2 regions of the Vagococcus luciliae genome follow, and region 1 is predicted to be linked to the other one. Evidence: predicted binding sites of a transcription regulator. Region 1 holds the regulator's gene; the other holds the start of a gene.
The links. The regulator LexA, encoded in region 1, represses DNA repair genes until DNA is damaged. The targets are predictions, from matches to a motif close to CNAACANNTGTTNG.

Region 1 (16,125 bases):
ATTCTAATTTAAATAATTTTTGCTTCCCTGTACTACCAAATGAATCGGCCGCTTCGACTAATTCCTCTGGTACTTGGCGAATACCTAAATTCGTGAAACGAACAGTTGGTGGTAATGCGAAGATAACTGACGCAAAAACCCCTGGAACCATCCCAATACCAAAGAATGCAACAGCTGGAATTAAGTAAACAAAACCAGGCATTGTCTGCATAAAGTCTAAGATAGGAGTTAAAATGGCTTGAGCTTTATCACTTTTAGCCATTAAAATTCCAAGCGGCACACCAATAATAATAGAGAGAACACTTGAAATCAAAACTAGTGTCACTGTATTCATTAAATCAGCCCAGAGACCTTGGTTTAAAATAAACAATAGACCAAGGAATGTGAAAACAGTTAGCCCTTTTTTCTTATCCGAAATATAGAAAGCTAGAGCAGTCATTAAGATAATGAAAATCAGTGGTGGAATGGCAGTTAATAAATTTGTCATGCCTCCCATTACTTGTTTCCCTAGATTTTCAATTAAAGCAAATAATCCTGAAAAGGTATTTGTAAACCAATCTGTGATATTTTCTACCCAGTCTGCAACTGGTAAAGCATTCATAAGTATACTATTCATTATCCATCACCTCATTTTCATCAGTTGTTTCAGCTAGTGCTTCAATCACGCTTCCTCGAATCACAACACCTAACAAGCGATCGTTATCTTCATTGTCAACAACAGCTAGTGGTGTTGGAGAATCATAGATGAGAGGGAAGATATCACTAATTAGCATATCTTTTTCCACTGTAATAATATTTTTATCTAAGACATCATGTAGTGTTTGTTTGTTTTTTCTAGCCTCTGCAGCAGCATCTGCTGTAATTGTTCCAAGTAATTCACGTTTTTTATTTACAGCAACTAACATACTGACTTCTTCACTTCTCATACGTTGTAAGGCAACGTTTGGTCCGTCAATATCAAGATTAGTTGTTATTGCAGGCACCATGATATTTTGTGCTGTTAAGACTTTTGAGCGGTCAACATCTTCAACGAATTCACGGACATAATCATTAGCTGGATTTGTTAGGATTTCTTCACCAGTACCAATTTGCATAATTTGACCATCTTTCATTAAAGCAATTCTATCACCAATTCTTAAAGCTTCATTTAAATCATGGGTGATAAAGATGATGGTTTTTTTCACTTTATCTTGCAATTCAATTAACTCATCTTGCATTTCACGACGAATTAATGGATCAAGAGCTGAAAAGGCTTCGTCCATTAATAAAATCTCTGGATCATTTGCTAAGGCACGTGCTAATCCTACACGTTGTTGCATTCCGCCAGATAATTGATCAGGGTATTGATCTTTAAAAGTAAGTAAACCAGAATTTTCTAATGCTTTTTCGGCACGTTGTTGTCGTTCTTCTTTTTCAACACCACGAATTTCTAAACCATATTCTGTATTTTCTAAAATAGTACGATGAGGAAACAGTCCAAAGTTTTGGAATACCATGCTCATTTTATGACGACGAACTTCTCTTAATTCTTCCTTATCAAGTTTGGCAATATCTTGTCCGTCAATATAAATATCACCAGAAGTTGGTTCAATAATTCGATTGATTAGACGAATTAAGGTTGACTTTCCACTACCAGAAAGCCCCATGATAACGAAAATTTCGCCTTCTTTGACATCAAAATTAACATCATATACACCAACAGTTGCCCCAGTTTCTTTGACAATATCTGTTTTAGATTTTTTTTCTTTTACCATTTGTAAAGCAACCTGTTGTTGTTGTTTTTTACCAAATATTTTGGTTAAATTTTCAACTTTTACTTTAGTCATTATAAATCTCCTTTATATAAATTCTCTCTCTAACGAAAGTGACCACATAATATTATAATAGAATGGTCACTTTGTCAAAGGTAAAAAAGCCTTATTATCATATTTTCTGAAAATGAAATGATAATAAGGCTTGATATAACTAGGATTCAGATGGATAAAAAAAATTTGAGAGACGTTGTTTTGAAAATTCATCTCCGATGAAATATAAAATGTCACCAGCAGTTATTTTTGCATATGGACCAGGTGATATGAGAAGCTGTTGGTCATGTAATATAGCGACAACTGTTGCGGATGTTTCTTGCCATAGATTTAAGTCTTTGATGGTTTGATTGAGATACTTTGCTTCTTTTGTTAAAAGTAGCTCAGATGGAAGAAGTGGATTGGCATGATTGATTTTTTTTGTTTGAGAAACAAGTAAATTTGCTAAATCAGTCAATTCATCCAATTCTTTCTTTTGTTTTTGAATGTGTGTTAATAAATCTTGTTTAATCTCTTCAATATTTTGGACATCTTTATATTGAGATAAGAAAGAGGTAGCTTTATCTTTTGACGCAACAATAACACCACTGCCATGTTTTGCCTCCATAATCCCGACATCAACTAAAATATTAACTGCTTTTCTAGCTGTTTCAGGAGAGACGCTAAATGTATTTGCTAGTGTTGATCTAGCATGTACTTTATCTCCAACTTTATAATAATTTGAGTCAATTCGTTCAGCAATTTCAATTGCAACCTGTTGGTATTTTGGTAAAATGATTTTTTTATGTCTTGCCATATATTTCGATCCTTTCTGAGTGAACTATTAGGGCTATCGTACTAAAAATAGAATAAAAAAGCAAAAGTAGTAAGAAAGTAAATTTACTTAAATAGCCATATAAATTCTTTTCTTTGTTAAGCAAATGTATTCTTTGTATATGTTGGATAAATTAATTAAAATCATGTGTCTACTATAGAATGAGATAGCGTTCTGATATAATAATTTAATCATAATGTTGTCATTTTTAATGAATGTTTCTTTCTTTTTAAGTGAGAGAAATTTCTTTATCTTGTTAAACAAAAAAAATGATGATATGGTTATTCTTTAATAGTGAAGTTCCAAGTGAAAGGAATGAAAAAAGTATGTCTGAACAAAAAAGACAAGAAGAAAAATATTTAAAAATGACCTATCAACAATTACTGCATACTCAAAAAACATTAAGTGAATGGTTAGAAGAGACAAAGCATTCTGGTCAGAGTATGATGAGTAAAATTACGGAAGATATTAAGCTAAATGTTGATGGTATATCGGATAAATTAGATAGTTTTTCTCAAATTGAAATGAAAAATCGCGAAATTGATCAATATAATATAAAAATAAGAAATGGAGAAATAACTTTAGATAAAGTTGAACGTTTGTTAGAAAAACCTTACTTTGGGAAGATAAAAGTTGATTTTTTAGATGAAGAAGAACCAGAGTCATTTTATATAGGCATGCATGGCTTTTCTGATGAAAATAATGATAATTTGATTTATGATTGGCGTTCTCCTATTGCAGAATTGTTTTATAATAATGAGTTAGGTTCATCATCTTATCAAGTAAGAGGAAATACGATTGAAACATCTATTGAAGAAAGACGTCAGTTTGTGATAGAAAAAGATAAATTGTTAACGTATTTTGATACGATGGTTTCTATTCAAGATGATGTATTGTTAAGTGCTTTAGCTAAAGATGATACACAAAAAATGCAAGATATCACTGCTACTATTCAAAAAGAACAAAATGTGATTATTCGTGACACAAGTACGCCTTATATGTTAGTTAATGGAGTAGCTGGTAGTGGGAAAACATCAGCTATCATGCAACGGATCGCGTACTTACTATATAATATGCAAGATGAAATTACCTCTGATGATGTGTTGATACTGTCTCCAAACAAAGCATTTATACAATATGTATCAGATGTTTTGCCATCATTAGGTGAAAAAAATCCAAGAAATATGACATTACTACAATTTGCTCAAAATTATATGGGGAGACAAATCGAATCAGAAGAAACGTATTTTAAACGTATCTCAAAAGAATCGGTTTCAAAAGAAACAACCTATTTAAGAGATGATCAATTTATCCATTATATAAAGAATAATGTGTACCATGAATTTAAGAAAGATCGCTTATTCAAAGATATTATGTATCGAGATAAGGATATTATTTCAAAGGAACAGATTAGACAATTGTTTGATGAAACACCACAAAATAGTCCACATGTAGATAGAATACAAGGAGTAAAGCAGAGGTTATTGAGTGGATGGAATCAGCGACTCATTCAACAATCTCGTACTAAAAAAATTCATGATCAAGTTATTTCGTTGACAGAAGATCAACAAGAAAAATATTTTGGTCACCTGATTCAAGACGATTCAGAAAAAAGTTTAACACGTTATGCAGAACAATTGTTACGAAAAAAATATAAAAAAGTGACACAGCAAATTAATCGCTATCGTTGGTTAAATCAAGAGGTCTTATTTCATGAATTATTTGAAGGATTTTCAGGGAGTATATATAAAAGACAAATGTCACCAATTACATTGGATGAGGCTATTGTATTATTAACTATTAAGCACTTTTATGTGGAAAGATTAACTATGCCAAATATGCGATTTGTTTTGGTAGACGAGGTGCAAGATTATACACCAGCGCAACTCCAGTTTTTATTATTGCTTTTTCCAAAAAGCGACTTCACCATGGTAGGAGACGAAAACCAAGCTATTTTTAACACTAGTACACCTTTTAAACAAATTAAGACACTTTTTTCAGTTGATGATAAAGAGGTAACAACCTATCAATTGTTAACGAGTTACCGTTCTACAGGAGCGATTACTAAAGCGTTTAATGAATTGTCACTATCAAAAAATGCGACGATTGTCCCAATTCGTCCACAAGGAGTTGCACCGCAATTAATCAAATATAATCAACCATCAGAGATTAAAGAAGTAGTGGCTAACGTATTGAGTCAGTTAGATGGTGAAAAATTGACGGTATTAGTGAAAACAGAGCATGAAAAAGAGATCATAGAAACATTCTTTGATGAAGAAACACAGGTTCATGTCACTAGTATTAATCTAGCGAAAGGGCTAGAATTTGATAATGTATTATTATTAAATGCTTCGGCGGCTCATTTTACCACTATTCGAGATCAAAAAATATTATATACTGCTTTCTCTCGCGCGATGAATCATTTATTTATTGGCTATGAAAAATCATTAACACCTTTATTGGCTTATTTAGAAAAATAAAGATAGACAGGCTACTTTTTTCCCACTAGACTGGGAAGTAAGTAGTCTTTTTTGAGGAGGAAAAATAAATGGTGGGCTGGATTTATTTTTTTATTATCATCTTTGCCAATAGTATTGGTGCTATATCTGGTATGGGTGGGGGAGTGATTATAAAACCTTTATTTGATACATTAGGATTTCATGACATTTTAAGTATTTCATTTTACTCAACGGTAGCTGTTTTAAGTATGTCGATTGTCTCAACAATCAGGCAAGCACAAAATGGAATTAAAATAAATTGGTCGTTTGCTCTATGGTTATCATTTGGCTCTGTCTTAGGAGGTATTCTTGGAAGTTTAGGGTTAGATAAATTAGTTAGTCTCTTGTCATCAGAAAAGATAGTTTCACTGATACAAATTATTCTTATTATGGCAACATTGATATTTTCATATTTATATAGTAAAAATCAGTGGAAAGGACAGCATTTCACGGGAGTATTCACAATTTTAATATGTGGGTTATTTTTAGGAGCCATTGCTAGTTTTTTGGGAATAGGTGGCGGACCTTTAAATGTTGCTATGTTAATGTTGTTATTTGGTATTCCGATAAAAAATGCCACAGTGTACTCAATTGTGACTATTCTATTTTCTCAGTTATCCAAAATAGTAACTATTCAATTTAGTACAGGTTTTTCACACTTTGATTTAAACTTGTTAATTTATATTATACCAGCTGGAATTATTGGTGGATTTTTAGGTGCTTATTTAAGTCAAAGCGTATCATCAGAAAAAGTGACGACAATTTATCAATTTGTGATAATTGGTGTCCTTCTTGTCAATTGTTATAATGCTTATAAATTGTTTTTATAAAAAAATTAACCTTTATCATATAATTGTTCTTTTTTGTCAGTTGAAATGCATTAAATAAAAGTTTGTGGACTTGTATGTGCGTTAGAATAACTCTTATAAAGAAGTTTTATAACACTGGGGGTTATGATAATGTATACAAGTAATGGAAATTATGAAGCGTTTGCTCGACCAAAGAAACCAGAAAGAACAGATAACATTTCAGCTGTCTATTTAGTAGGATCAGGATTAGCCTCATTATCTGCAGCAGCTTTTTTAATCAGAGATGCTCAATTACCAGGTAATAAAATTACGATTTTAGAAGAGTTACCACTTCCAGGTGGATCTCTTGATGGGATTGACAAAGATCATTATGGCTTTGTTATACGTGGCGGTCGTGAGATGGAAAATCACTTTGAATGTTTATGGGATTTATATCGTTCAGTTCCATCGTTAGAGGTAGAAAATGCCTCAGTATTAGATGAATTTTATTGGTTAAATAAAGAAGACCCAAACTCATCAGAATGTCGCTTGATTCATAGTCAAGGTGTTCAATCAGATACCGATGGAAAATTCACATTGACTGAAAAAGGGCTTAAAGAAATTATCTCACTGTGTTTAACTAAGGAAGATGATTTACAAGATAAAAGAATTGATGAAGTCTTTTCACAAGAATTTTTTGACTCAAACTTTTGGAAATACTGGTGTACAATGTTTGCTTTTGAAAACTGGCATTCAGCAATGGAAATGCGACGCTATTTAATGCGTTTTGTTCATCATATTGATGGCTTAGCGGATTTTAGTGCATTGAAATTCACCAAATACAATCAGTATGAGTCTCTAGTGATGCCATTAGTTGACTATTTAACTGAGCAAGGTGTGACAGTCCAATACAATACAAAAGTTGATAATATCATTGTGAATTGTGCTAACAATCAAAAAATAGCTGAAAAATTAGAATTGATCGTAGATGGGAAAGAACAAACAATTGAGTTAAAAGAAGACGATTTAGTGTTTGTAACAAATGGTTCAATCACTGAAAGTTCAACATATGGTACACAAACAACACCAGCACCAATTCCAAGTAAAGAAGATCTTGGAGGTAGTTGGAATCTATGGAAAAAATTAGCAGAACAATGTGACGAGTTTGGTCATCCAGAAAAATTCTGTGAAAATTTACCAAGTGAGAGCTGGGTAGTGTCTGCTACAATCACAACATTAGATAAAAAAATAGCACCATATCTTGAAAATATCAGTAAAAGAGATCCTTATTCAGGTCGAGTTGTAACAGGTGGGATTGTGTATTCTGAAGATTCAAATTGGCGTCAAAGTTACACTATTAATCGTCAACCACACTTTAAAAAACAACCTAAAGATGAGTTAGTTATCTGGTTTTATGCATTGTGTTCAAACAAAGATGGAAATTATGTAAAAAAACCAATTACTTCATGTACTGGTGAAGAAATAGCGAAAGAATGGTTGTATCATATTGGGGTACCCGTTGAAAAAATTGATGATTTAGCTAAAAATTCTGTCAATGTGGTCCCAACTTATATGCCATTTATTACGTCTTACTTTATGCCAAGAGCAAATGGGGATAGACCATTAGTTGTACCAAATGGGTCTAAGAATTTAGCATTCATTGGGAATTTCGCAGAAACTAAACGAGACACAGTCTTTACGACAGAGTATTCTGTTAGAACAGCAATGGAAGCTGTGTATGAATTAATGGATGTGGATAGAGGAGTACCAGAAGTGTTTGCTTCAGCATTTGACATCCGTACGTTACTTCGTGCGACTTATTACTTAACAGATAAGAAAACTCTCCCTGAAATAAAAGTTCCTTGGTTAATGAGCAAAGTTGAAAAACATGAACTTAAAAAAATTCAAGGTACATTTGTCGAAGAGCTATTAAAAGATAACCATTTATTATAAATAAAAAAGCAACTCCGTTTTAATTTGGAGTTGCTTTTTCTATATTTCTCTTAGTTGCTTTAAAATATCTGTAGCAGTTTGAGTATTCATGTGAGATGCTTGTCTTAATTTTTCAGTGACCTGTTCTATTTCATCCCCAACAGCCCCAACTTGGATAGCAAGAGAACTAGCATGTAGTTTCATATGTCCTTTTTGGATGCCGTCACTAACAAGAGCTTTTAAGGCAGCCAAATTCTGTGCTAAACCAACTGATACTATCACTCTAGCCAGTTCTTGTGAATCTGTAATACCCAACATATCAAGATTAGCTTTAGCCATAGGAAGGACAGAGATTGCCCCCCCGACAGTCCCGATAGACACAGGTAACGTTAATTCACCAATAAGAGAATCATCGTTTACGTGCCAATCTGCCATACTTTGGTAACGTCCATTACGACAAGCATAAGCATGAGCAGCGGCAGATACAGCACGTGGGTCATTTCCAGTTGCGATGACAACAGAATCAATCCCATTCATAATGCCTTTATTATGTGTGACTGCACGATACGTATCAAGATTAGCATATCTAGTAGCTTGTACAATCCGGTGAGCAATTTCTTTTCCGTTTGTCGTTTTACTATCCAAGTGACTAAAAGGAATCGAGCATGTTGCAGTGACCAATGATTCGGTATTATAGTTACTTAAAATAGACATTAGAGCTTCTCCATCAATTAATTCTGAGATAAAAGGTGTGACGCCTTCTAATATCGTGTTGATAATATTAGCTCCCATAGCATTTCCAACATTAATCAGTAGATAGACAGTGAAAAAAGTTTCGTCATTTTCATCTTTAAATATTGAGCATTCAATGTTCTGTAAGCCACCACCACGTTTCACGATGGAAGGGTGAGAGAGATTAGCGACTTTTTTAATTTCTTCTAAATGTGATAGTAGCATTTTTTGAGCAGTTTCAAGATTTTCAACACCGGTGAAAATAATTTGCCCTCTTTTTAAGTAACTTGTGATAGATGTTTCAAAGCCATTTGGACGAGTCATTTTAGCAGCATAACTACAAGCAGCGATAACAGAAGGCTCTTCAACTACCATGGGGACGGTTTTTTCTTTTCCATCAATGATAAAATTTAGTGCTACTCCTAAAGGTATAGGAAATTGAGTCAACTGATTTTCTATTAGAGAATTAGCAACATCTTCATCTAATGGCATATTTTTTTTAAACAAAGAATAATCTTCTTGACTTAAGAGCTGTGCATTTAATAAAGTTGCTAATCGTTCATCTCGTGTTTTTTTATAAAATTTATCAAATGATTTGTCCACTAAAGATTCTCCTTATTCTTTATTTTTCCCATATAAACGCTGATGATTTTCAACACCTTTAAAGAAGAAAACGCCATTATCTGTTTTGTCTTGTTTAAATAAATGGTTTCCTTCAGAATCAATGGCTAACTCATCATTAAACATGTCTGTATAGCTATCAATAGATAAAGAAATTCTATCATTTAATAGTGTGTCATGTTGTTTGGTTAACAGAGCATCTTTGAAACCTGGAACAAGTTTACCAGAAAAAATTTCAGCGACAGCACCACTACCATAACTAAAGAAACCAATACGCTGATTTTCTTTAAGTGATGATAAAGTTGATTCTAGTAAAGACATTAGGCTTAGATAAAGAGAACCAGTATAAATATTTCCAATATCACGAGAGTAGGTAGTGCTAAGTTGGTAATGTTCTAACAGTAAGTCTTTATTGTTAGGTGCTTCTGCATCAAGCAAGGGCATAAGTGCTTTTTTACCCATTTTTGTATAAGGTAAATGAAAACAAAACGCAGAAAAATCTTCAAATGACCGAGCGGTACGATTCTTGTATTCATGCCATAGCTCACTGAAAAAAGAAATGTAGGCTTCATTTGAAAATTTACCATCGACGATTGCTGTTTTAGAATAATTTGGTCGCCAAAAATCAAAAATACTTTTTGTCATAGAAACGGATACTTCCTCAATTTCTAAAATACTAGGTGAAGAGCTGATAATCATTGCAATAGCACCAGCTCCTTGTGTAACTTCGCCAGAACTATTTAGTCCATATCTTGAAATATCTGATCCGATTACTAATGCTTTTTTATCAGGATGTAGTCTAACAAAATCAACAGCCATCATTAAACCAGCTGTCGCACCATAGCAAGCCTGTTTTAAATCAACTGATTTTGCAAAAGGATGGATGTCTAGCAGTTGATGAATAAATGAAGCAACTGATTTTGATTCATCGACACCTGTTTCAGTTCCAACAACAATTAAATCTATGTTATTTAAATCATTTTTCGTAAGTAGAGGATAGGCGGCATTTGCAGCCATGCTGACTGTATCTTGACTTATAGGAGGAACAGACATTTTTGATTGTCCAATGCCTATAGTAAATTTATCAGGATCTACCCCACGATAATTTGCTAGTTCTTCTAATTTAATATATGTGTTTGGGGTGTAAAAATTTATTTTATCTATACCAACCATACATTTAACCTACTTTCTTTTAGAATAAGAGTAATTCATAAGTATTCTATCATAGAAAGAGATAAAGAGTGGAACTTCTTCAGTGATTTTAGTAATCTCTTAAAGTATAAAAAAACAGAACTCTTAAAAAGAGTTCTGTTTAGTGTATTTTCTAATTAAGCTTCTTCAGGTTTAGCATTAACTAATTCAGGTTCTGCAGCAATATCGTTAGCTTCATCTTCAACAGGAGCAGCCATTTCAACTACGGCACAAATTTGTTCTTCTGCATCTGTAATGATTGTAAACTCATCATGTTTAGGAATATCAGCAACTACTAAAGAATCTCCAATTTCTAAATCTTCAATGTTTACTTCAACACGTTCTGGTAATTTATCTGGAGTAGCTGATACAATAACACTGTATAAGTTTTGTTCAAGAACACCACCAGCTTTAACCCCTTTAGGAGTACCAACAAGTGATAATTCTGCTTCAACTTCAGTTTCTTGAGACATATCTACTGCTAAGAATTCTACATGAATCCATGATTTAGTAAATGTATCTAATTCGTAAGTGTGTAATAATGTACTTATTTTTTTACCGTTTAAATCTAATACATAAACGGCATTTAATCCATTTTCACGAATATCTTTTTCAAGTTGACGTGCATCAACAGAAATTGATAGATTTTGTATTCCGTTACCATTCACAGCACCGGGTACACGACCTTCTTCTCTAAGTTTTCTTCTGATAGATCTTGGTCTAGTTGCTCTTTCTTCTACTTTTAACACTACTGACATAAATAATTTCCTCCTTTAGAATATAACATCTTAATTAGTTCGTTATTTAGTTCATGTAGATGTAATCGTTGTGATGAGCTAATCGATTAATCTAGGTGATATTGATAAGAGTGTTAAACTTATCAATAACGAACGATAAGACTATATTATACCTTTTGAGGCAATCTTAATAATTAAATATTAATTAATAAGTTAAATATGGTGACTAAGGACTTAAGCAATCCATATATTGCCTGCTCATCATGGTTTTAAACCACACTATAATATAAGCTTATGAACTAACCATACGACGAAAAGCAGAAAAGGTCAAGCAATATAGTTTTAAATAAAAAAACAAACTCATTGAGTTTGTTTTTTTATTATGATAAAGAACTAAACAAATATTCTTTTACCAACTGTTCAGTAGATTCAATTGAATCTTTATGTGTTCTTTCATAAGCATGACTAGATTCGATACCAGCTCCTATCAATCCATGTTTGACATCTGCACCAGCTCTCATAGCAGCTGAAGCGTCACTTCCATAATAAGGATAAATATCTAATTGATAAGGAATATTTTTTTCTTTACATAGGGAAACAAAATGATTCCGAAGTCCTAAATGATAAGGTCCACTAGCATCTTTGACACAGATTGATACAGTGTATTCATCTGTTTGTTGATCGTCTCCCATGGCACCCATATCAACCGCAACATATTCAACAACTTGAGAATCAATATTTGAATTTCCACCATACCCAATTTCTTCATTATTTGAAAAGAAGAAGTGGGTTGTATAAGGAAGTGTTTCACCTGTTTTTTTAAGGTTTATTAAAAAATTAATTAAAATAGCTGCACTAACTTTATCATCTAGATGACGAGATTTTATGAAACCTGAAGATGTAATAATAGTTCTTGGATCAAAACTAATAAAATCTCCAACTTGGATACCTAATTTTTCAGTTTCTTCTTTAGAAGAAACTTTTTCATCAATTCTGACTTCCATATTTTGCTGATCACGTTTAGCGGTACCAGCATCTTTATAGACATGAACACTAGTTTGATGCATTAAAATGGTACCAGTATAGTCTTTATTTTCTTGAGTATGGATCGTACAATATTCGCCCTCGATAGCATTAAAATTAAAACCACCAATTAGATCAAGTTTTAATCGGCCATCTGGTTTAATCGCACGCACCATAGCTCCTAAAGTATCAATATGTGCAGTAATAAATCGTTGTTTCTCTTGATTTGTTCCAGGAACAGTGATTATTAAACTTCCTTTATTATTAATACAAGGCTTATAACCAGATTTATTTAATAGGTTACTAATAAATGCAATAATTTTTTTAGTATCTCCTGTTGGAGAAGGAATATTAGTTAATTCCTTTGTTAATTCAATAGTATCTTTATACAAATGACTCATCCTTTCTTTTTAATTAAGGGTAGATGAATCATTCATAAAAAGCAATGCTTATTTTTTATAGGATAGATGGTTATGTTTTTGTTGAGAGCGACGATAACTTTTTTCATCCCAAAGCATTAACCACAATAATACAAGTGGGGTCAATATAATTAATGCAACATCTAATCCCATGTTACCTAAAATGACACCAATAATTAAGACAATTAAAATTAGAGCATATCTTCTAATAGCAAACATAAAACCACTCCTTAAACTATTCGATAGAACGTATGTTCTTATCTGTAAACATATTATACAAACATCTGTTCTCTTTGTAAAGAAAAAAATAAAGCATAACGTTATGCTTTATTAAATATGATTTCTATAAAGTCCAACCACTTTACCTAAAATAGCGACACTGTTTAAGATAATTGGTTCTAATGTATCATTTTCCGGTTGTAATCTAATATGATTTTTTTCTTTAAAAAACCTTTTACATGTTGCTTCATTTTCATCTGTCATAGCAATAACAATTTCACCATTAATAGCAGATGACTGTTTTCTTACAATGACATGATCACCATCAAATATCCCAGCATTTATCATACTATCTCCTCGAATGGTTAACATGAATAAACTATTCTCTTCATATTTTAAGTCAGGAGGTAATGGGAAAAAATCTGATGCTTCTTCAACAGCTAAGATTGGCTCACCTGCAGTTACAACACCAAGCATTGGAATAAAAGGAGAGTTAACTCCAATCATTTTTAACCCTTCATTTGTTAATTCGATTGCTCTGGGCTTAGTTGGATCACGAGTAATCAATCCTTTTTTTTCCAAACGTGATAAGTGACCATGAACAGTAGACGTTGATGAAAGGTTAACAGCTGTTCCAATTTCTCTTACAGTTGGAGGATACCCTTTTTTTTCAACTTGTTCATGAATATATTTTAAAACGTCTAATTGCCTAGAAGAACGTTTAGTTGACATGATGATACCTCATTTCCTTTTTTTTGAGTGTAACATAATTTTTTCTTAAAATCAAACGCATGTTCGTACGTTTGAACGATATATAATTGTTTTTTTATCTTTTTTAAGCTACTATTTAGGTAGAACTTTAAGGAGGTCGTGACTTATGTTAAGTGAAAAAAAATTAGCAAGAATTAATGAGCTAGCAAAGAAAGCAAAAACAACTGAGGGACTAACTGACGTTGAAAAAAAAGAACAACAATTATTGAGGGAAGAATATTTACATAGTTTTAGAAAAGGTATGAGAAATCACATTGAGGGAATGAAAGTAGTCGATGAAGAGGGGACAGATGTTACTCCTGAGAAATTAAAACAAATCCAAAAAGAAAAAGGATTACATGATCGATAAAATTTCATGTGTTATTTCTATAAAAACGCTTGTAAATTAATATTATTAGATGTAAAATATAATAAAGGTAAAAAAAACCTAAATAGGAGGGCGTTATATGTTATTTGATCAAACTGATCAACTAGGTGTGAATGCAATTCGTACGCTTAGTTTAGACATGGTTCAACAAGCAAATTCAGGACATCCAGGATTACCAATGGGGGCAGCTCCAATGGCTTACACTCTTTGGACAAAATTTTTAAAGGTCAATCCTAAAACATCAAGACAATGGGCAGACCGTGACCGTTTTGTGTTATCGGCAGGACATGGTTCCGCAATGCTTTATAGTTTACTTCATTTGTCAGGTTATAACTTACCAATGGAGGAATTAAAAAAATTCCGTCAATGGGATAGTTTAACACCAGGACATCCTGAAGTTCATCATACAGATGGGGTAGAAGCAACAACTGGTCCATTAGGTCAAGGAATTGCGATGAGTGTTGGATTTGCGATGGCAGAAGCGCACCTCGCTGCAACATATAACAAAGATCAATTTAATATCGTTGACCATTACACGTATGCTTTATGTGGTGATGGTGATTTAATGGAAGGTATTTCTCAAGAAGCAATCAGTTTAGCTGGTCATTTAAAACTTGGTAAATTAATTGTGTTATATGATTCAAATGGTATTTCATTAGACGGACCATTAGATAAGTCATTTACGGAAGACGTTAAAGGTCGTGTTGAATCATCAGGATGGCAACACATTTTAGTCAAAGACGGCAACGATTTAGAAGAAATTGCGAATGCTATTGAAGCCGCACAAAAAGAAACTACAAAACCAACCATGATTGAAGTCAAAACAGTGATTGGATTTGGTGCTGAAAACGAAGGAACAAACAAAGTTCATGGTGCACCACTTGGAGTTGACGGTGTGGCGTTTGCTAAAAAATCTTACGGTTGGGATTACCCAGCATTTACTGTACCAGAAGAAGTGGCAACACGTTTCCACGCTGATATGGTAGAAAAAGGTGAAAAAGCAGAAGCAGAGTGGCAAAAACTATTTGCTGATTATAAAGCTACTTATCCAGAACTAGCGAAACAATTTGAAGAAGCCTTCAAAGATGACGTGACAGTTGATTTGGAATCTGTTTTACCAACATATGAACTTGGTGAAAGTGCTGCGAGTCGTGTGACAAGTAAAGAAGCCATTCAAGTCTTATCAAAAGAAATCCCATCATTCTGGGGAGGATCAGCCGATTTATCATCATCAAACAATACAATGGTGGCAGCTGAAAAAGATTTTGAACCAGGACAATATGAAGGCCGTAATATTTGGTTTGGTGTTCGTGAATTTGGTATGGCAGCAGCAATGAATGGGATTGCTTTGCATGGTGGAACCCGTGTGTATGGTGGAACATTCTTCGTATTTGTCGACTACTTACGTCCAGCATTGCGTTTATCAGCGATTCAAAAAGCACCTGTAACATTTGTGTTAACACATGACTCTATTGCAGTTGGTGAAGATGGTCCAACGCATGAGCCAATCGAACAGTTATCAAGCTTACGTGGGATACCAAATGTAAACTTAATTCGTCCAGCTGATGGCAATGAAGTATCAGCAGCATGGAAATTGGCTGCAACATCAACAGAAACACCAACTGTTTTAGCTTTATCAAGACAAAACTTACCAGTTCTTGAAGGAACAAAAGAAAAAGCCTATGAAGGGGTTGCACGTGGAGCCTACGTATTATCTCCATCAAAACGTGACACACCAGACGGAATCTTGATCGCGACTGGATCAGAAGTGAAATTAGCGATGGATGCACAAAAAGCGTTGTATGAAAAAGAAGGCGTGGATGTGTCAGTCGTTTCAATGCCATCGACTACTTTATTTGACGCACAAGATACAGCTTATAAAGAAAGTGTGTTACCTTCATCAGTGAGCAAACGCGTGTCAATCGAAATGGGCGCAACATTTGGTTGGGAACGTTATGTTGGCTTGTCTGGAAAAGCGATGGGCACTGATCGCTTTGGTGCCAGTGCGCCTGGCAATAAAGTGATTGAAGAATACGGATTTACAGTAGAAAATGTTGTAAAAACATTTAATTCTTTATAATAAAAAACCCGGTAGTTTTTAAACTATCGGGATTTTTTTGTTTATTATGGTATAATTTATAATTAGTTAGTAGTGTGAATAGATATTGTTGTATAATAGTAAAAAATAAAAAAAAGCGCCGAAACAGC
Region 2 (16,125 bases), 150 kb from region 1:
TTTAGCAAGTCTTGCGCCAAATCCCATTAATAAACCACCAACAACAAAGTAAGGGATATCTCGTTTATTTAATTTCATCGCAAATTTAAATCTGCCAGCCATTAAAAATGATAAAGCCGCTCCAACAACAATCCCTAAATTTCGAATCGTTCCACCATCTGTTAATAACCCTTCACTGACAGACATATTTAATTTATCAAATGCAGGAGAAGCAAATTCAACTCCTAGCGGCTGTAATAAAGCGATTTCTAATTTTGAAAAAGCACTTGTCACACCCCAAGCTTTATTCGTTGTTAACAATATAAATGTACAAATAACAGCAATTACAACGGCACCTGTTTTAAAACTCCAACGTTCAATAAACAATTTATGATATGTTTTGTAACTAAACAATGATGTTTCTTCAGAGGTTTCAATAGCTAAAGGTTTCTCAAAGTCTTCCCAATCACCTAAAGGATCCATATAAGTATTTTCTTCTTTACGTTTTTTCTCGTATTTTAAAACTAACCAATAGATAAATAATAAAATTAAACCAGATACGGCTAATGCTCCAATGTAACCAAATGTATCAGGTAAATAACTTTGTACCCCTACTTTACCTAATGATGATTGGTCAAATTTGTATCTAGCTAACTCTCCAGGTGCTGATCCTAGTATAAAGAATAAAAAGACAAACATCGCACGTCCTTCTCCTTCACCCATATCAGTCAACGTCCCTGAAGCACACCCTCCGGCAAATATCATTCCCATTCCAAATAATATTCCACCAAGTATAGTTGCTAAATTAGCCATGTACACATTTTGTGTACCTGGAATAATGGCTTCACCTTCAGCAGCTAAAAATGCTGGAACAGCTCCATTTTGCGCTGCATACCATTGTATTCCCATAAATAAGAACATCGTAACAAACAACATAATTAATAGCGCTTTCGTTAAACTGCCTTCTCCTCTAACATAAATTCGTTTGATACCACCGGCAAACCCAAAACGCGCTCTTGTTAATGTTGCCCCTAATAAAACACCCGAAAATAATTGAATGGGTAAAACCGCTTTCTGATTTCCTAGATAATTACCAAACATTAATAATAAAATCACAATAATAATAGCTATGAGTGGCTGAAATCTTTTAAACGATTCCCTTTCATCGATATTGACATTTTCCATTTTATTTCCTCCTTCTTGTTACTTATTACACAATCTATATTAGTGCAAATTATCACAAAAATAAAATAACACTTTGTTATAGTGCTATACTAAATTGTCATAGTTAATTCTTTTTATGGAAAAATAATGTATAATAGGGGGGTAGGTATAAGGAGGTTAAAGGAATGTTGGATTATCGTTACGATACGTTTTTAGTTTTAGTAGAAACAAAAAATTATACAAAAACAGCCCAAATTTTAAACTTTACTCAACCAGCTGTGACAAAGCATATACAATATATAGAAAAAGAGTTAGGGGTTTCCCTTGTTAAGTATCAGGATAAAACCTTAACAATTACCCCTGAAGGTCTTTATCTCTATAAAAAAATAAAAAATCTAAAAAGTGAGATATTACAAATTAATTCTTATTTGACAAACACTGTCTCACTTCGCATCGGTGCTAGTAAAACCATTGGTGAATACTGGATTCCACAATATATTACCGAATATTCAAACCGCTACCCAAAATCGTCTATCTCTCTAATGGTTGATAATACAAAAGGATTGCTTAAATTGATTCATGCTCACAAAATTGATTTAGCCCTCATCTCAGGTCCGATTGAAGATAAATCACTAGCAAAAGAAATCTTTTTTAAAGATAGTATTATTTGTATTTGCTCAAATTCCCATCCACTAGCAAACCAAGAAGTTTCTCTAAAAGATTTAGAAAATGAAACCGTTATTTTTAGAGAAAAAGGATCTGGTATCAGTGATGCTATGATGCTATTATTAGATAAACAAAATCTATCACTCGATTACTTTTCTCATAAACAATATGTCGGTAATATTAATTTAATTAAACAAATGATTTTACACAATAGAGGAATTAGTTTTATCTATGCATCATCCATCAATTTAGAACTAATAAATCAATCTATTAGCCAAATTCATCTAGAAGACATTGATTTACATCAAAATTTTTATGTTGTGATGAATAAAAATCAACCAATCAATGCCTCCACACGATTCTTTTTAGATTCCTTAAAAGAGCATAAAAAGACTCCACTTACTGTTTAGGTAAATGGAGTTTTTGTTTATTTATATTGTTCTGTCTGCCATTCTTTACTAAAGAATAATTCTGGATTCATTTTATAATCAGGTTTGGAATCAGATTTTAAAAACTCTTGTAACTGAGTATCCATTTCTAACCATCCACGCCAACCAATATGAATCGTGTCTTCCATGAAGTATTTTTCACCACGTTTATCAGTAAAATCTACAATATTATTAAAGCCTTGTGAGGTTAATTGATAATTAATCTTTTTAGAAAAATCATCTAACATCTCAGTTGATAATCCTGTATAATCAGACCACAACTTATTCACAGGTGGAATAACAAACATGGCATCAATATTATTTTTAGCAAGTAACTCCAAAAATGCTTCAAAATCAGCATATTCTGGTGAAGAGATATAGTTAAATTTCTTTTGAGAATCCTTTAACTTCCCTTTCATCGGCATAATTCTATTTGAGTAGAATCCATTTGAAATTTCAAATGGGTTATTATTTGTTTTTTCTTGTCCAATTTTATAAGCTAATGCATCAAGCTCATTAAAATTATATTGATTTGGTAAATATGTTGCTTGTTTATCAATCCGTTTGTTTTTAGAAACAATTCCAATTTGACCAAATAGTAAATCTTCATTTTTAAGACGTTTATATTTATAATAAGCTTTTCTTCTATCAGCTTTTGATAGTTCTTCACCATTTTTTACTTTTAACAACATTTTCTTTAACTGAGTATCAGATTTTACACTTTCAAATTCAAGCAACCGACCAGCAATATATTGATCTGTTTGATCTGTTTCATCTAAATCTACTAACCATTCATACGTTTCAATCGGTGAATAAAAAAGAGAGTACATGGGATCTGATACACCTTTTTTAACAAACCATTGTGGAGAAATAATAAATACAACCTTTTTATTTTCTAATGGTTTTTTAACAGAATTTAACATAAAAAAGTGCGTTAAAGATTGCGTTCCTGGCGCTCCTAAGAGGAACGGTTCATAAGATCTATCATATTTTTTTGCCAGTACAGATGGATGAAAAGGATTCACACGACTTAATTCAGATGAACCAAAGAATGGTAAATACTTTCCAGATTCCATTGCTTCTCTTTTTATTTCAGAGCCTTTTAATACATTAACAGACATAGACGATGCAGCTTCATGCACTTTCTTTTCTGAAGGTTCCTTAATAAATTCTAGTGGCGAATACAATAAAGCTACTATGAACAAAGCTGCTACTGCAAACGGGCCAACGGCGAAAAATATTTTTTTCTTTAGTGTCATGATTGTAAAGCTTCAACCTGTGCAATAATTTGTTCAGGAGTCGCCCACTCACTTCTTTCATATTCCGAAACAGGAACAGTTATACCTAATTGACCATCAATTTCTACTAACATTTGAACAGTAGCCATTGAATCTAAAATACCTTCTTCATATAAATCAACAGTCATTTGATCTGAAAAATCACTTCCTGTTAAATCTTCTAAAATGCTTAATACTGTGTCTTTTACGTTCATTTTTAGCCATCTCCTATACTAAGATAAATTGTTTAATTAATGTATCCAAAAATCCTGAGAAAATCAAGAAACTAAAACATACTGCATTAAATGTAATAAAGATTGCTAAAGCATGCGTCCAACGATTACTTGGCAATTTGTCTTTATGTTTCTTTTTATATCTCAACCAAGCATCATTAATACAAATTAATAAAGCATGGTAAATACCATATACAATGTAATACCAGGTTAATCCGTGCCATAATCCCATTAATAGGAACAAGCCGAAATACCCAACATTTGATGCCACAACACGACTCTTAAATACTTTTTTCTTTAATAACGTAAACATCAATCTCATGTAAACATAATCTCTAAACCAAAATGATAAAGTGATGTGCCATCTATTCCAAAATTCTTTAATGTTGGGACTAATAAATGGTTTATTAAAGTTCATAGGTGTTTCATAACCAAGTAAATAACTTGTCCCTACTGCAAACAAACTATAACCAGCAAAATCAAAAAATAAATAAAAACTATACACATACATATATCCAATCGTTCCAAGAACAGGAGCCGTTCCACCTAGTGCAAATCCTTGAACTGTTGGTAATAATTGACTACCTAAAACATATCCTATAATAAATTTATATAATAAACCTAAGAATATGTAATGAATACCTTTTTGTAATAACTCAACATATTTTTCTTTGTCTGGCGGATTTAAATAATCTTTTAAAAATCGGCGATAGCGATCAATTGGTCCAGATGAAATAGTTGGAAAGAAAATTAAAAATTGAATATAATATTTAATATTAAATTCCTTTAATATTCCATCACGTATTTCCATCACGACTTGAACAGATTTAAAGGTTAAATAAGAATAACCTAGAAAAGCTAAAATCGATTGAGAACCAAAAAATGGTGAAAGTTTAATAATAAACATCGGCAATAAATTTAGCAAAACTGCTAAGTAAAAAACACTACTTTTATTATCTTTTTGTCGATATTTAAAGTATATAGCTGTTAATAGTGTTTGCCAAATCATATAAGCAATTAAAGCCAGTCCCTGTTTTGAATTTGGGCCACCAAAACTAATCCATAAAAAGAAAATAGTTAAAAAGTTTTGATACCACATCATTCTTTTACCGTTTAATGATAAAAGAATCGATGGGATAAACAACACACCTAATATAATAAAATAAAAAGGTTTTTCATAAGGAGTCAAGTATGGGATCAACTGTGCTAGCTGACTCATTAACTATTCACCTCATTTATTAATTGTTTACGATCTATTTTTCCGTTTTGTGTCATTGGAAGACTTTCAACAAAGACAAAACGATGTGGTACCATATAATCCATCACTGTTTTATTTAAGTCCTCTTTTAATTTTTGAGTCAAACTTTTTTCATCTGCTTTTTCAATAGGTGTTTCCAAAACTACATAAGCTAATAATTGTTGTACCTTACCAGATTTGTTATATTTTGGAACAGAACATGCAGAACGAATTTCTGGAAGAGTGATTAAATGGTGATCAATATCACCTAATTCCATTCTATAACCATTTAACTTAATTTGAAAATCCATTCTTCCTTTATAAAATAACAAATCGTCTTTGATCAGACCTGCATCTCCAGTTCGATAGGATGGTACCCCTTCAAATTCAAAAAACACATCTTTTGTTTTTTCAGGATTATTAAAATAACCTATAGATACACTTGGACCAGAAATAACAATTTCACCAATTTCACCACTAGGTAATTTTTCACCCTTATCATTCAAAATATGAATTGTTGTATCACTTTTAACTTTTCCAAGTGGTACTCGTTCATAGTTATCTAGAACATCTTGCGTAATTATAATATTCGTAATTGCAACAGTTGTTTCTGTTGGACCATATGTATTATAAATTTTAGCATTAGGGAAACGGTCCAACAATTTTTGAGCAGTATTTTTTGGTAATTCTTCACCACAAAATTCAAAGTTCTCTAATGTTGGTAAATGTTTTGAATCAAATTCTGGATTCAATAATACCATTTCAATTAATGAAGGAGTTGACACCCAGACATTCAAGGCCATTTCTGGAATTGATTTGAATAATAACGGAAAATTTTCAATCATTGTTTTCGGCATTGGGATAAGCGTTCCAGCTGATAATAAAGCAGGATACAAATCCATCACTGATAAATCAAATGAAAATGGTGCTTGACATAAAAAACGTTGATTTTTTTTCAAATAAAAATCACTCAACATCCAATTGGTAAAACTAATTAAATTATTATAAGTGATTTGCACCCCTTTTGGCTTCCCAGTTGTTCCAGATGTAAAAATAATATAATACACATCATTTTCACACACCACTTGTTTTGCTAAATATTCTTTTTCATCATTCATCAAAGAAATAACTGTTTGTCTATCATAAACTTCTTTTGTATCTAATGGCCAATCAGACAAAGATAAAACACAAGAAGCATTTGCTTCTTCAACAATCATTGATACTCGTTCTTTAGGTGTGTGATCATCAATAGGTACATATGAATGACCCGATTTAGTACAAGCTAAAAACGAGATAATCATTAAAGCTTCTTGAGCCCCATAAACAATAACAGGCGTTTTCACTGGATATCTTTCTTCTAAAAATCCAGCAAGAGAATCTGACAATTTATCTAACTCTTTATAAGAGTATTGACGATTATTTTCTTCAAAAAAGATAGTTTCTTCACTATTTAATGAAATATCTTTAATTTTTTCTACAATTTCATTTAACATTATTTACTAGCTCCTTTTTAAAATTGATTATATATGAAAGAGCCCCCACCCACATGGCTATATTGATACAAATAAATTAATACAAGTATTATGGCTGCATAAAAAAGTGTTCTTCCAACGAAACTCATCCATCTTTTCGTATTTTCTGGCACTTCAATTTTTTTTAATTCCATACATAGCACTCCTTTACTTTCAACTCATTTTACAATCATTTAAGTTAAATTATATCAAGCATATGATTGAATTTATAATAGGACTTGAGACCTATTTTTACTTATAAATCTTTGACTAGTTTATTGTAAATACTATTCTACGTCAACAATAACAATCAAATCTTAAAAAAACCTCATATATGAGTTTATCATATTTTCACTATATTTTATAATGATTTGTGTAATTTCATTACTTATTCTCACTTTATTATTATAAAACATGTATATTATAACAAAAAAAAGGAGATAACATAATTAAATGTACCTCCCTTTTTCATTTATATTTGAATTAATACAAAAAGCACGGCAACGTCCTACTCTCACAAAGGGAAACCCTTCACTACCCTCGGCGCTAAGAAGCTTAACTTCTGTGTTCGACATGGTTACAGGTGTATCCTTCTTGCCATCGTCACCGCACTTATCTGTTTTTTATTGAGTGATGATTCACTCAAAACTGGATGTTAAGTTAGTATCAATATAATTGTCCACCGCTATCTTGGTTAAGTCCTCGACCGATTAGTACTAGTCCGCTCCATACATCACTGTACTTCCACTTCTAGCCTATCTACCTGATCATCTTTCAGGGGTCTTACTTCCTTAAAGGAATGGGAAATCTCATCTTGAGGGGGGCTTCACGCTTAGATGCTTTCAGCGTTTATCCCGTCCATACATAGCTACCCAGCAATGCCCTTGGCAGAACAACTGGTACACCAGAGGTATGTCCATCCCGGTCCTCTCGTACTAAGGACAGCTCCTCTCAAATTTCCAACGCCCGCGACGGATAGGGACCGAACTGTCTCACGACGTTCTGAACCCAGCTCGCGTGCCGCTTTAATGGGCGAACAGCCCAACCCTTGGGACCGACTACAGCCCCAGGATGCGACGAGCCGACATCGAGGTGCCAAACCTCCCCGTCGATGTGAACTCTTGGGGGAGATAAGCCTGTTATCCCCAGGGTAGCTTTTATCCGTTGAGCGATGGCCCTTCCATGCGGAACCACCGGATCACTAAGCCCGACTTTCGTCCCTGCTCGAGTTGTAACTCTCGCAGTCAAGCTCCCTTCTGCCTTTGCACTCTACGAATGATTTCCAACCATTCTGAGGGAACCTTTGGGCGCCTCCGTTACCTTTTGGGAGGCGACCGCCCCAGTCAAACTGTCCATCTGACACTGTCTCCCACCACGATAAGTGGTGCGGGTTAGAATGGTCATAACACAAGGGTAGTATCCCACCAGCGCCTCCATCGAAACTAGCGTTCCGATTTCTACGGCTCCTACCTATCCTGTACATGTGTCACAAACATTCAATATCAAACTACAGTAAAGCTCCATGGGGTCTTTCCGTCCTGTCGCGGGTAACCTGCATCTTCACAGGTACTAAAATTTCACCGAGTCTCTCGTTGAGACAGTGCCCAAATCGTTACGCCTTTCGTGCGGGTCGGAACTTACCCGACAAGGAATTTCGCTACCTTAGGACCGTTATAGTTACGGCCGCCGTTTACTGGGGCTTCAATTTTGAGCTTCGCTATTGCTAACCCATCCTCTTAACCTTCCAGCACCGGGCAGGCGTCAGCCCCTATACGTCATCTTTCGATTTTGCAGAGACCTGTGTTTTTGATAAACAGTCGCTTGGGCCTATTCACTGCGGCTGAACTTGCGTTCAGCACCCCTTCTCCCGAAGTTACGGGGTCATTTTGCCGAGTTCCTTAACGAGAGTTCTCTCGCTCACCTTAGGATTCTCTCCTCGACTACCTGTGTCGGTTTGCGGTACGGGTCATTTGTTTCTAACTAGAAGCTTTTCTTGACAGTGTGACATTGAGACTTCGGTACTTTATTTCCCTACTCATCACAACTTGTTCTTAAAGATAAAAGCATTTGACTCTTATCAAAACTCGTTGCTTGAACGTGCACTTCCAGTCGCACGATCTCATAGCCTCCTGTGTCCCTCCATTGTTCAAACAAAACAAACGAGTACAGGAATCTCAACCTGTTGTCCATCGCCTACGCCTATCGGCCTCAGCTTAGGTCCCGACTAACCCTGGGAGGACGAGCCTTCCCCAGGAAACCTTAGTCATTCGGTGGACAGGATTCTCACCTGTCTTTCGCTACTCATACCGGCATTCTCACTTCTAAGCGCTCCACCAGTCCTTACGATCCAGCTTCAACGCCCTTAGAACGCTCTCCTACCATAGAACCAAAGGTTCTATCCACAGCTTCGGTAACATGTTTAGCCCCGGTACATTTTCGGCGCAAGGGCACTCGACTAGTGAGCTATTACGCACTCTTTAAATGGTGGCTGCTTCTGAGCCAACATCCTAGTTGTTTGTGCACCCTCACATCCTTTTCCACTTAACATGTATTTTGGGACCTTAGCTGGTGGTCTGGGCTGTTTCCCTTTCGACAATGGATCTTATCACTCACTGTCTGACTCCCGGATATAAATGAATGGCATTCGGAGTTTATCTGAATTCGGTAACCCAAGACGGGCCCCTAGTCCAAACAGTGCTCTACCTCCATCATTCTCAAATCCGAGGCTAGCCCTAAAGCTATTTCGGAGAGAACCAGCTATCTCCAAGTTCGTTTGGAATTTCTCCGCTACCCACACCTCATCCCCGCACTTTTCAACGTACGTGGGTTCGGTCCTCCAGTGCGTTTTACCACACCTTCAACCTGGACATGGGTAGGTCACATGGTTTCGGGTCTACGACAACATACTCATTCGCCCTATTCAGACTCGCTTTCGCTACGGCTCCGCTTCTTCAGCTTAACCTCGCATGCTATCGTAACTCGCCGGTTCATTCTGCAAAAGGCACGCTATCACCCATTAACGGGCTCTAACTTCTTGTAGGCACACGGTTTCAGGTTCTATTTCACTCCCCTTCCGGGGTGCTTTTCACCTTTCCCTCACGGTACTGGTTCACTATCGGTCACTAGAGAGTATTTAGCCTTGGGAGATGGTCCTCCCGGATTCCGACGGAATTTCTCGTGTTCCGCCGTACTCAGGATACTCATAGGTGTGTTGTCAATTTCATCTACGGGGCTTTTACCCGCTACGGCTGACCTTTCCAGGTCGATTCGACTATCCACAACAGCTACCACAGCTGAGTCCTACAACCCCAATAAGCAAGCTTATTGGTTTGGGCTGTTTCCGTTTCGCTCGCCGCTACTAAGGAAATCGATTTTTCTTTCTCTTCCTGCAGGTACTTAGATGTTTCAGTTCTCTGCGTCTACCTTCTAATAGCTATGTATTCACTACTAGATAATATCCTATAAAAGATACTGGGTTCCCCCATTCGGAAATCTCCGGATCATAGCTTACTTACAGCTCCCCGAAGCATATCGGTGTTAGTCCCGTCCTTCATCGGCTTCTAGTGCCAAGGCATCCACCGTGCGCCCTTATTCACTTAACCTTTTCTAACCTTACGGTTAGCTTGTTTTTTCATTAACTATTAACTAGCGATAGATAATAGTTAATACATTTCACAGTTCTTTAAAAGAAACTGTTCAACGCGGTGTTCTCGGTTTATGTTGATGTCTAACTTCAACTATCCAGTTTTCAATGAACAATCTATATGATGATTTCTCATCAATGGAGCCTAGCGGGATCGAACCGCTGACCTCCTGCGTGCAAGGCAGGCGCTCTCCCAGCTGAGCTAAGGCCCCTATTAAGAGTAAACCTCTCAAAACTGAACAAAGTAAAAACGTAATGTGTTTTCCGTAATTATCCTTAGAAAGGAGGTGATCCAGCCGCACCTTCCGATACGGCTACCTTGTTACGACTTCACCCCAATCATCTATCCCACCTTAGGCGGCTGGCTCCAAAAGGTTACCTCACCGACTTTGGGTGTTACAAACTCTCGTGGTGTGACGGGCGGTGTGTACAAGGCCCGGGAACGTATTCACCGTGGCATGCTGATCCACGATTACTAGCGATTCCGGCTTCATGTAGGCGAGTTGCAGCCTACAATCCGAACTGAGAACAGCTTTAAGAGATTAGCTAAACCTCGCGGTCTCGCAACTCATTGTACTGTCCATTGTAGCACGTGTGTAGCCCAGGTCATAAGGGGCATGATGATTTGACGTCATCCCCACCTTCCTCCGGTTTGTCACCGGCAGTCTCGCTAGAGTGCCCAACTAAATGATGGCAACTAACAATAAGGGTTGCGCTCGTTGCGGGACTTAACCCAACATCTCACGACACGAGCTGACGACAACCATGCACCACCTGTCACTTTGTCCCCGAAGGGAAAGCTCTATCTCTAGAGTGGTCAAAGGATGTCAAGACCTGGTAAGGTTCTTCGCGTTGCTTCGAATTAAACCACATGCTCCACCGCTTGTGCGGGCCCCCGTCAATTCCTTTGAGTTTCAGCCTTGCGGCCGTACTCCCCAGGCGGAGTGCTTAATGCGTTAACTGCAGCACTGAAGGGCGGAAACCCTCCAACACTTAGCACTCATCGTTTACGGCGTGGACTACCAGGGTATCTAATCCTGTTTGCTCCCCACGCTTTCGAGCCTCAGCGTCAGTTACAGACCAGAGAGTCGCCTTCGCCACTGGTGTTCCTCCATATATCTACGCATTTCACCGCTACACATGGAATTCCACTCTCCTCTTCTGCACTCAAGTCCTCCAGTTTCCAATGACCTTCCTCGGTTGAGCCGAGGGCTTTCACATCAGACTTAAAAGACCGCCTGCGCTCGCTTTACGCCCAATAAATCCGGACAACGCTTGCCACCTACGTATTACCGCGGCTGCTGGCACGTAGTTAGCCGTGGCTTTCTGGTTAGATACCGTCAAGGTGATAACAGTTACTCTATCACTTGTTCTTCTCTAACAACAGAGTTTTACGATCCGAAAACCTTCTTCACTCACGCGGCGTTGCTCGGTCAGACTTTCGTCCATTGCCGAAGATTCCCTACTGCTGCCTCCCGTAGGAGTCTGGGCCGTGTCTCAGTCCCAGTGTGGCCGATCACCCTCTCAGGTCGGCTATGCATCATGGTCTTGGTAGGCTGTTACCCCACCAACTAACTAATGCACCGCGGGCCCATCCACCAGTGACACCGAAGCGTCTTTTATACTTTTGCCATGCGGCAAAAGCAATTATGCGGTATTAGCACCTGTTTCCAAGTGTTATCCCCCTCTGATGGGCAGGTTGCCCACGTGTTACTCACCCGTCCGCCACTCACTTCTTCTCGGTGGAGCAAGCTCCGGTGAGAAGAAGTGCGTTCGACTTGCATGTATTAGGCACGCCGCCAGCGTTCGTCCTGAGCCAGGATCAAACTCTCAATAAAAAGTTGATAACATCTTACGATGTTTAGCTCATTTGTTTTAAAACTTGCTAGCGAATTGTATTCACTAAATATGGTTTGTTTCTACATAGTAGAAACGCCCTACACATTTGGTTCGTCTTACTTTGTTCAGTTTTCAAAGGTCTAAACTTTGTTGCCGTAACAACTTTTATATCATAACAAGTTTATAATAACTTGTCAACAGTTTTTTATTTTTTAATTTTTCTGAAAATTCATTCCTAATAAAATAAATCCTATCATCTAATATTAAAAAACAAGTATTTCAAAATCTGTGTCTCAAGGACATTTACTAATATAACAATTATGTCACAATTCGTCAATAGTTTTTTTATTTTTTTCAATATTACTTATTTATCTGTCCTTTTTTAATGAATAATGGTAATTCTATTGCTTCGTAAACAGACTTTTCTAAAGTTGTGATTGTTACTCCTACTAATCTAATACCGCTATTGCTCCAATTTAATTCTTCCCATAATTGATTAGCATAAAAATAAATTTCTTCCGTTTGACAAATATATTTATTTAATGTCATCCTTCTTGTAACTGTTTCATAAGAATTAGTCCTTACCTTTAGAACGATTGTTTTTCCTTTTAATTCATTTTTCAATAGTTTTCGACTAACTTCTTCTGACAATTCTCTTAAATGATTTAGTACATCCCTTTCTTGGATAAGTATTTTTCCAAACGTTTTTTCTCTACCTATTGATTTTCTCTCTCGATTATTTTCGACAGGATCATTATGAACACCTCGAACTTTACGATATAAACTATATCCTTTTTTACCGAACAAATCGATTAACGTCATTTCTGGTATATCATACAAATCTTTGCCTGTGTATACACCCATTTCGTGCATAAGTGGAATCGTCTTTTTTCCAATACCATAAAATTTTTCAATTGGTAATTCAAACAAAAATTCTTGCGCATCTTCTGGTAATATAACGGTCAATCCTTTTGGTTTATCATAGTCTGACGCAATTTTAGCTAAAAATTTATTATAGCTGACTCCTGCTGAACTGGTTAATTCAACTTTTTCATAAATTTTGGATTGAATAAGTCGGGCTATTTTTATTGCACTTTTAATATTTTGTTTATTATGCGTTACGTCAAGATAAGCCTCATCAAGAGAAAGAGGTTCAACTACATCAGTGTATTCTCTAAAAACTTCATGAATTTGTTTAGAAACTTCAGCATAATATTCCCGGTTACCTGAGACAAACATCGCATGTGGACAAAGTTCATATGCTTTTTTTGCACTCATTGCTGAATGAATGCCATATTTTCTTGCTTCATAATTTGCTGTGGTGACAACACCACGTCCATTTGTATCATTAGGGTGTTTGGCAATGACTAATGGCTTACCTTTTAGACTGGGATTATCTCTTTCTTCTATAGAAGCATAAAAAGCATCCATATCAACATGGATAATTTTTCGAGATAAATCGTTAATTAACGGAAATTTCAAACCATTTGACATAAACTAACCTCCAAAAAAGAATGTACGTTCGCTTATATTATATCATGAAGACACAAAAAAACCACCAAAGCCGTCGCTCTAGTGGAAATGAAGGTTGTAAATGATTCTATTTACAAATAAATAGAATTCAAAAACCAATTCGGGATAATTGGTATGCCACTCATCATACGACTTATGCATTAAATTTATCTGACTTTATGGTATCAATATAATAAAAAAAGAATGAGAATCATCTCATTCTTTAAAAACTTGTCCAAATTTCATCCTCTTCCATTACTTCTTGCTCTAAAAATTTTCCTTTAGATAAATCATCATAGAACGCTGCTTTCGTCGCATTAATATATGGATTAATCCATAATAATCCTATTCCCATTGTTAGCATTCCCACAAAATACCACCCAATAAAACTAATATCTAACCAAAATAATCGACCTTTATGCCCATCCATTAATTCACGACTTTCAGTTATAAAACTTGTAGCGCCCATACTCCTTGTGTCACGAGTTGAAGATAAATCTTTGTAAATAAAGTTTGCTTGTGAATAAGAATATCCTTTTACAATACCTGGAATAATAAATAATAAAGTCCATAAGTATTGGAAAATATATGTCAAAATATTAATCAATAATACTGGAACAAAATCATTTCCATTAAACAATCTAAATGATTCTTTAAATGACATATTTTGTGATTTACCACGCCTTATGACATCTAAAAAAGTAAATGAAATACCAATTGTTAAAAATGTCATAACAAAGCTAAATATAGGTCCTGCTAATGGAGCAGATCCTGCTGAAGCAATTGCCGCTACTACGCCTGAAGCAGGTGATTCATCATCCAAGTTTTCCTCCCATGTATATTCATGTTGAATACTATCATAGTCGTCTCCCGCTATTTTTGAGTAATTTGTTTGATCACTTGCCATCGTGCCAATAAATAATCCAAACACCAATACTGTTATTGTAATAAAAAACATTGAAATCATTTGAATAATTGACGGTACCAAATTCAATATTACTGCTTCTTTCCATCGTCCTCTGAGTGACTCTTTTGCTTGCATTTTAAGTTCTTTAGAGGATTTATACATAATATCACATCCCTCTCCTTTTATTGATACTTATTTTATCATGTTTTTTTTTTTATGAACAACATTTATATCATATCAATGATGTCTCCACTATTTAATAGAATCAATTTGGAAGACGTCACGTTTCTTTGATAGATTTCTTCCAATGCTAATTGATAAAGAGTTAATTGCCCAACATAACGCTGTTTTAATTTTTCTAATTCTTCAATAGTAGCACCTTTAGGCACATAATCTGTTTTAAAATCATATAAAATAAGCTCTGAATCTGTTAAGACAAATCCATCAATAATCCCATGAATCAATACAGTATCCTCTTCTTTAGTTACATAATCTTGATACAACTCTTTAGCTGGTAGTAGCAATGAAAACGGTTGTTCTCTTCTAGTAAATTCATGGTGTGCTAATAGGTATGCACCAAACGTTGTATCGAAAAATGACTTTATTATATTGATAGGTAATATAGCTGCTAATTTTTCTGTAAAAACACCATTTTGTACCATTATCTCTATTTGTTCCTTTATATCTTGTTCTGTCGGCTTTTTATCAAGAGGTAACAATTGCATCAATAAATGTACTGCTGAACCAATATCTGTAGATTTAATTTGAATATCACCTTCCATAAATTTAGGCTTAGCACTATCGCTCAATATTTCTCTATGTGCTTTTATTTGTTTATCTTTTGAGAAATTAAGTGTTGGTACATCCTTCATGTCAGGATCTTCAAATAATCGTTTAACCTCAGAAACAGATTGATAACTTGCCGTCATAGTGGCATCTTTTTCAGGATAAGAAAAATTCAAGCGCTCTACCACTTCTTTTAATAATTTAACATTTGGTTTCACATCAGATACTTTTAATTCTTCTTCTTGCTCTCCTTGAGCCATATGTCTAGCTAAAATATCCTCTTCTTGATAAAAGTGAATAGAAAATTGTCCTGGATGTTTCTTTAATCCTGATAGGACAGTCGCTTCGCTAGTTGGAAAATACGTTTCAAAGTCCGGATGTCTAACTAAAGACATTCCTACCCAGTCCATCAAACTTGATGTTGATTGTCTGCTTGCTGTTGGTAAAACCATATGCTCAGTACTAGTTAAAGTTGCCCATTTCTTATAAGCATCATCTTTGCTTTTATAGGAACCGACTAAGTAAAGCTTTTCTTCTGCACGAGTTAGTGCAACGTATAATTTACGCATCTCTTCTGCTAACAATTTCTGTTTTTTATGTTCTCTAATCACACTAAAAGGAAATGTATCATATTCTAAACGTTTTTCAATGTCTTTGTATTTAATCCCCATACCAAGCTCTTCATCAAAAACAAATTTTCGTTGTCTAACATCCATTAGATTGAATTGTTTTGACATGTCTAGTAAGAACACAACAGGAAATTCTAAGCCTTTACTAGCATGAATGGTCATCACTCTAACAGCATCTGCTTCTTCATTAATGTTAGATGCTTCGGCTAAATCTTTATTTTTTTGCTGCATTTTTTCGATAAACCGAATAAATTGAAATAGACCTTTAAAACTCATCTCTTCATAACTCGATGCACGGTGATACAAAGCATGAA

Region 2: the regulator LexA is predicted to act here: its motif matches at 13,489-13,502, upstream of dinB (DNA polymerase IV).

Annotation. Positions count from the first base shown of each region.
Region 1 covers NZ_CP102451.1:1,158,153-1,174,277, forward strand. Annotated here, with positions in the region: gene G314FT_RS05710 (ABC transporter permease/substrate binding protein) at 1-616, opposite strand, end outside; gene G314FT_RS05715 (quaternary amine ABC transporter ATP-binding protein) at 609-1,826, opposite strand; gene G314FT_RS05720 (GntR family transcriptional regulator) at 1,966-2,601, opposite strand; gene G314FT_RS05725 (HelD family protein) at 2,946-5,099, shown strand; gene G314FT_RS05730 (sulfite exporter TauE/SafE family protein) at 5,168-5,947, shown strand; gene G314FT_RS05735 (oleate hydratase) at 6,077-7,858, shown strand; gene G314FT_RS05740 (hydroxymethylglutaryl-CoA reductase, degradative) at 7,898-9,172, opposite strand; gene G314FT_RS05745 (hydroxymethylglutaryl-CoA synthase) at 9,185-10,363, opposite strand; gene G314FT_RS05750 (50S ribosomal protein L25/general stress protein Ctc) at 10,519-11,139, opposite strand; gene G314FT_RS05755 (M42 family metallopeptidase) at 11,499-12,533, opposite strand; gene G314FT_RS05760 (hypothetical protein) at 12,591-12,779, opposite strand; gene lexA (transcriptional repressor LexA) at 12,891-13,511, opposite strand; gene G314FT_RS05770 (DUF896 family protein) at 13,657-13,899, shown strand; gene tkt (transketolase) at 13,997-15,997, shown strand.
Region 2 covers NZ_CP102451.1:1,008,654-1,024,778, reverse strand. Annotated here, with positions in the region: gene G314FT_RS05150 (YeeE/YedE family protein) at 1-1,164, opposite strand, end outside; gene G314FT_RS05145 (LysR family transcriptional regulator) at 1,329-2,219, shown strand; gene dltD (D-alanyl-lipoteichoic acid biosynthesis protein DltD) at 2,237-3,496, opposite strand; gene dltC (D-alanine--poly(phosphoribitol) ligase subunit DltC) at 3,493-3,729, opposite strand; gene dltB (D-alanyl-lipoteichoic acid biosynthesis protein DltB) at 3,743-4,966, opposite strand; gene dltA (D-alanine--poly(phosphoribitol) ligase subunit DltA) at 4,966-6,477, opposite strand; gene G314FT_RS05120 (teichoic acid D-Ala incorporation-associated protein DltX) at 6,495-6,650, opposite strand; rRNA gene rrf (5S ribosomal RNA) at 6,991-7,106, opposite strand; rRNA gene G314FT_RS05110 (23S ribosomal RNA) at 7,186-10,097, opposite strand; tRNA gene G314FT_RS05105 (tRNA-Ala) at 10,278-10,350, opposite strand; rRNA gene G314FT_RS05100 (16S ribosomal RNA) at 10,419-11,976, opposite strand; gene dinB (DNA polymerase IV) at 12,338-13,471, opposite strand; gene G314FT_RS05090 (DUF975 family protein) at 13,713-14,558, opposite strand; gene addA (helicase-exonuclease AddAB subunit AddA) at 14,624-16,125, opposite strand, start outside.